2 regions of the Priestia sp. SRI_019 genome follow, and region 2 is predicted to be linked to the other one. Evidence: riboswitches for the same ligand, from Rfam matches in the RefSeq annotation. Region 2 holds a riboswitch; the other holds the start of a gene.
The links. A riboswitch is a leader RNA that binds a small molecule or an ion and turns the genes downstream of it on or off. The one in region 2 is predicted to bind lysine.
Positions count from the first base shown of each region.

Region 1: it holds a riboswitch for lysine, as region 2 does, so the genes downstream of both, AC2YJL_RS00880 (aspartate kinase) here and lysA (diaminopimelate decarboxylase) in region 2, are expected to answer to the same signal.

Region 1 is NZ_JBYCZN010000001.1:178,171-181,419, reverse strand. It holds gene AC2YJL_RS00885 (YslB family protein) at 1-357, shown strand, start outside; gene AC2YJL_RS00880 (aspartate kinase) at 408-1,640, opposite strand; lysine riboswitch at 1,782-1,959, opposite strand; gene uvrC (excinuclease ABC subunit UvrC) at 2,025-3,249, opposite strand, start outside.
Region 2 is NZ_JBYCZN010000002.1:439,087-442,335, reverse strand. It holds gene lysA (diaminopimelate decarboxylase) at 38-1,366, opposite strand; lysine riboswitch at 1,512-1,694, opposite strand; gene AC2YJL_RS12545 (CBO0543 family protein) at 1,761-2,273, opposite strand; gene AC2YJL_RS12540 (NAD(P)/FAD-dependent oxidoreductase) at 2,609-3,249, shown strand, end outside.

The DNA of each region.
Region 1 (3,249 bases), on a different contig from region 2:
ATTTCATACTGGGCAGGAAAACACCTTGCGCGGAAATACCCGTTAAATACAATGGATGAAATCGTCGCTTTTTTTAAAGCAGCTTCCTGGGGAACACTGACGCTTGCAAAAAAAGATAAATATTCACTAGAGCTTGAGTTATCAGGTGATGTGGTCAGCAAAAGATTTCAGCAGGAAACTTGTTCGTTTCATCTTGAGTCAGGATTTGTAGCTGAACAGATTCAGCGTCAAAACAACTGCCTAACAGAAGCCTACTTAACACATAAAGAAAAGAACGGAAAAGTGCTGATTTCGGTACAGTGGGACCGAAAAGATATCTTACCTACCGAAACGCGTGCGGAGCGTTATAAAAAATAGGAAATATGTATATATAAAAGACGTGGAAATACCACGTCTTTTTCTCTTCTTTATACTTGCACTGCTTGCTGCTCTTCTAATTCAAATGCTACGTGAAGCGTCTCAACAGCTTTTACCATATCAGCGTGCGGTACAACTGTAGATACTTTAATTTCAGACGTGCTGACCATCTTCACTTCAATTTTCTCTCCTGCCAGCACTTCAAACATTTCGGCTGCAACGCCTGGATTAGAAATCATGCCAGAGCCGACAATTGATACTTTAGCCAGACTGCTTTCATGTTCAATACGCGTATATCCTAAAGTAGATTTATACTCTTTTAAGACGGCAAGAGCGGCATCTACGTCTACAGTTTTAATAGAAAATGAGATAGAAAGACGATTATTAGCCGTTACGTTTTGAATAATAATGTCCACATTTAACTGTTCTTTTGCTAATGCTGTAAAAATAGTAGAAAGAGTTTGCAACTCGTTGTTTAACCCTTCAATTGTCACTCGTGAAATATTATCTTCAAACGCAATTCCTCTTACGACTAAGTTTTGTTCCATTGAAACTTCCTCCTCAACAATCGTTCCATTCTCGTTTTCTAAGCTTGAACGCACTTCTAGCGGTACCTGATAATTTTTTGCAAACTCAACGGCGCGCGGATGCAGCACCCCTGCTCCCAAATTAGCTAATTCTAACATTTCGTCATATGAAATAGAGTGAAGCTTACGAGCATCTTCTACATAGCGCGGATCTGTCGTAAACACTCCTGTTACGTCTGTATAAATATCACATTTTGCAGCTTTTAATGCTGCGGCAAGAGCTACTGCCGTCGTGTCAGAGCCGCCTCGACCTAATGTTGTAATGCTTCCATCTTCTGAACAGCCTTGGAATCCAGCTACTACTACGATTCGACCTCTATCTAATTGGCTTTGAATACGAGTCGTGTCAATGTGCTGGATTCGTGCATTGCTGTGAACTGCTTCCGTCTGGATACCAGCTTGCCAACCTGTTAGCGAAGTTGCTTCATACCCTTTATATTGAAGAGCCATTGTTAACAGGGAAATCGTTACTTGTTCTCCAGTTGTAAGAAGCATATCCATTTCGCGTTTGCTTGGACTGTCCGTAATATCACTTGCTAATTTCACCAGTGCATCTGTAGTTTTGCCCATTGCCGATACAACAACAACTACTTGGTTACCGCGCTCTGCTTCTTGAATAACACGGTTTGCTACATGTTGGATACGTTCAACAGAACCAACAGATGTTCCACCAAATTTTTGAACGATTAATGCCATAATTTTGTTCATTCCTTTTCAATAAATTTGCATATGCAGGATGATGAGAAGCTAAATTTTTTTACTCAGACAATAAAAAAAGCAATGAGATGAGCTCTCATTGCTTAACGAACGAAAATTATAAAACATAACCGTCCACTGCCGTGAGATAGCTCTCCAAGAATCTACATCTTGACAATCCTACGTTTATTCAACGCAGAACCAGCAATCATTACTATGAGGTAATGTTCACTTCGGCAAATTTCCCTTTCCGCATCATTCATAAGAGCTCATACCCTTCCTGATACGTACTGATTAAATTTGCACCTCTATCTTCACTTCATTTGATGAAGTGTCGTATGAAATTAGTTAATAGCTTATCAAATATTTTCTATTATTTCAAGACTATTTTTGCAATGTTTCATAAATTTTTTCAGCGATGTTTTGAGGAACACCTGAATTTCGAATATCATCAACCGTTGCTTCTTTCAATTTTTTCACCGAACCAAAATACTTTAACAAAGCTTTTTTACGCTTTTCTCCCACTCCCGGAATGTCGTCCAGAACAGACTGAAAAGCGGACTTAGAGCGCACTTGACGGTGGAAGGTAATCGCAAAGCGGTGAACTTCATCTTGAATTCGCTGAAGCAAATAAAATTCTTGACTATTGCGTTCAAGCGGTATGATTTGAGGAGGCTCACCAATCATCAGGTTGGAGGTTCTGTGCTTATCATCTTTGACAAGACCTGCTGTAGGCACTAAAAGTCCCAATTCATTTTCGAGAACGTCCTGTACTGCAGCTAAATGCCCTTTGCCTCCATCTACAACAATTAAATCTGGAAGCGGAAGACCTTCTTTTAACGCTCTGGAATACCGTCTGCGAACGACTTCTCTCATGGAACTGTAATCATCTGGTCCCTTTACGGTCTTAATTTTATATTTGCGATATTCTTTCTTTTCCGGTTTCCCATCAACAAAAACAATCATCGCAGAAACGGGATCTGTCCCTTGAATATTTGAGTTATCAAATGCTTCAATCCGGTAAGGCGCTGCAATTCCAAGCTCTTCTCCTAACCGTTCAACTGCGCCGACCGTGCGCTCTTCATCTCGTTCAATTAAATAGAATTTTTCACCGAGCGCAATTTTTGCATTTTTACACGCAAGTTCTACTAATTCTTTCTTTTTGCCTCGCTTTGGATGCTGAACCTCTACTTCTACTAATTTCTCAGCTAACTCTGCATCAATCGTTGCTGGAACCAGCACTTCTTTTGGCTTAATATTTTTGGCATAAAACTGACCGATAAAAGTTAAGAAATCTTCTTCTGGCTCTTTATAAAAAGGAAACATAGAAACTTCTCGCTCAATTAATTTCCCTTGGCGAATAAAGAAAACTTGAACACACATCCAGCCTTTATCATAAGAATAGCCAAACACATCTCGATTAACAAAATCATTAAACGTTACTTTTTGCTTTTCCATTGTCGCTTCAATATGAGCAATTTGATCTCGATATTCTTTAGCCCGTTCAAAGTCAAGTTCTTCTGAAGCTTTTAACATTTTTTCAGTTAACTCTGTTTTGACATGCTCATATCCACCATTTAAAAACCGCGTGATATTTTCAATAATTTGT
Region 2 (3,249 bases):
AAACAACAATAGCTTCTTTACTACGCAAGAACAGCTATTATTTGCTCATTGCATACGTAGTAACGACTGGCTTTACATCTTTACGCACCAAATCTTCGTATGTTTCTCGCTCTACAGCAAGACGAGCTTCTCCATTTTTCACAAATACAACAGCAGGGCGCGGAATACGGTTGTAATTGCTAGCCATTGAATAGTTGTAGGCACCTGTAGAGGACACTGCTAATAAATCTCCTTGATTAACGCGCGGCAAGTCAATATCCCAAATAAGCATATCTCCTGATTCACAGCATTTACCCGCAATTGATACTGTTTCATCTTTTTTATCCGTCACTCTATTAGCCAAGACAGCTTCATGTTTTGCATCGTAAAGAGCAGGACGGATATTATCAGTCATACCGCCGTCAATTCCTACGTATTTGCGTACACCTGGAATCTCCTTCGTTGATCCAATTGTATAAAGCGTTGTACCTGCTTCTCCTACGATGCTTCTTCCAGGCTCAATCCAGACTTCTGGAAGGGTATAATTCTGTTCAGTTAACGTGCGGCTTAGCTTTTTTGTCAGTGCATCTACATAATACTCAACTGGAAGAGGAGAGTCGCTTTCGGTATAACGAATACCAAAACCACCACCTACGTTTAAAACTTTTACTTCAAATTCCATTTTATCACGAATGCTGAATAAGAAATCAGTTAAAATATCAATGGCGCGAGAAAAACCATCTACTTCAAAAATTTGCGAACCAATATGACAATGAATGCCTAAAAGATCGTAGTAAGGCTTTTCTAACGCAAAACTTACCGCTTTCATGGCTTGGTCATTGGAAAGACCAAATCCAAATTTTGAGTCTTCCTGTCCGGTCATAATATACTCATGTGTATGGGCTTCAATCCCTGGAGTAACACGCAGAAGAATAGATGCTTTCTGTTTGCGCTCAGCTGCTAAGGCATGCAGAACTTCAAGTTCGGTAAAGTTATCAACAACAAAACAGCCAATATTCGCATCAAGAGCCATTTCCATTTCTTCAATCGTTTTATTATTTCCGTGAAAATGAATGCGTTCAGCTGGATATCCAGCTTCAAGCGCTGTAAATAATTCGCCTCCTGAGACCACATCTAGTGACATATCAAGCTTCGTTAAAAGGCTAGCCATTTCCATACAAAGAAAGGCTTTCCCTGCATAGGCGATTTGATATGAAAATCCGCTTCTTCGAAAGGCTGAATGGAAGGCCTTGCATTTTGTCTCAATTAATTCTTGATCGTAGATGTATAGGGGAGTGCCGTATTGTTTTTTCAGTTCGACCGTATCGCACTGCCCAATTTCTAAATGATTGCTGCTGTTAATTTTACTCGTTCCATGTAAGTACATAATCCGTATCCCTCCATTTAAATCATTCAACTATAACTTTGAACTTTGATGGTCAGTAGAAAAACACAAAAAAGACCCGTGAAGTGATGTTCACGCGTCTTGGTTTCATAATAATAAAATATTATTACATTCTAGGCATCAACATCTCTTCAATAGCTCTCCACAAACCAAATGGTTTGTGACAGCTCAGCATTTATTCAATACTGAACCAGTATATGAACACAATGGATGTTTATATACTTCGGCACGAAATCCCTTTTACTTATCTTCACAGACTCCATTAGTCTCCAATAAGTGACTCTTGATTTCATGCACCTCTATTCTCAGAGAGGAAAATTATATTTAAATGTAATTTCTATTATATTTCCTTTTCCTCCGTCTAGTCAATGAAAAGTTAAGGCATAGGAATATCAAAAAGAATAAATAAGAAAGCTATGAAGCTGCCAGATAGAACCCAAGCGGCCAGTGCTGTCTTCTGATGGATGACTAAAAGTGAGAACGTGACAATATTGAAGAGAAAAGAACACAGCAGAGACCATCCATAATGATGAGTAATACTGTGATTAACATAAGCAATGAACTCAATCACAGTAAATAAAAGCGCCCACAAAAGAATCCACCACAGCCGGCCGCTTACATGCAGCGGCAGCCTTCCTAAAAAAACCGGTATAACAAACGGATAAATAATTAAGGTTATTCCAAGGGAAACCATTAGGTGATCGGGTAGAAAAAGGTGATCAATACCAACAGGGTGAAATACCCATACGCGGTGATGAAACAGCAGTACTTCATAAAGCAAATTCCCCGTGACCCAAAACAGCAAAGTAGGATAGTATTCTTGATACCTTCGCCACTTGCCAAATAGTAAACCAAGAATGATAAAAAATAATACAAATGAAGATTGCATACGCTCTCCTTAAAATAATGGTTATTTCTTTTTATTTACATATTATAGTGGTTTTATTCTTTCATTTTTTTATTCAGAAACTATAATAAAAAAGCGGTAAGCGCAGTGTTAAATATGGGTGATCACTATTTGTGGTTTGCTTCATCTCACCATAATTCCCGTAAAAGAACTTATTGCGCTTTTGTTTACAATGAAAGGAACTATATGTCAAAGTCAGCAAGACTCAAAAATAAGCTCAAGATAGCTCCGCCTAGTATGTGACTTCTTTTTTTGCTATGCTAAAGTTGCGTACATATAGCATAAGAATACTAGAAGAAAGAAAAGGGTGTTTTGGTATGAAAACATACATCGTAGTTGGAGCTGGGATACTTGGAGCTTCTACAGCATATCATTTAGCAAAAGCAGGAGCAGATGTGACATTGGTAGATCGCAAGGATGCTGGTCAAGCTACTGATGCAGCAGCAGGAATTGTTTGTCCATGGCTTTCGCAGCGTCGAAATAAAGCATGGTACCGCTTAGCAAAAGGCGGCGCCAAGTACTATCAAACATTAATTCAGCAATTAGAAGAAGATGGAGAAACGGATACGGGATATAAGCAAGTGGGAGCAATTAGCTTACATACTGATGAACAAAAGCTTAAAAAAATGGAAGAACGAGCATATAAACGTCGGGAAGAAGCTCCCGAAATAGGCGAGATTACACGTTTATCCGCCAAAGAAACACAGGCTTTGTTTCCGGTTCTTTCGGAAGAATACAGTTCAGTTCATATTAGTGGAGCCGCTCGCGTTAACGGAAGAGCTCTTCGAAACGCACTTGTGAATGCAGCGAAGAAAAACGGTGCAAAAATAATAGAAGGAAACGCAGAACTTCTTTATGAAAATAATCAAGTAACGGGCGTTGCCGTAAATGGGCAAACCCTTATAGCAACTACAACAATCGTGACAGCAGGAGCGTGGGCAAATCAATTACTAGAGCC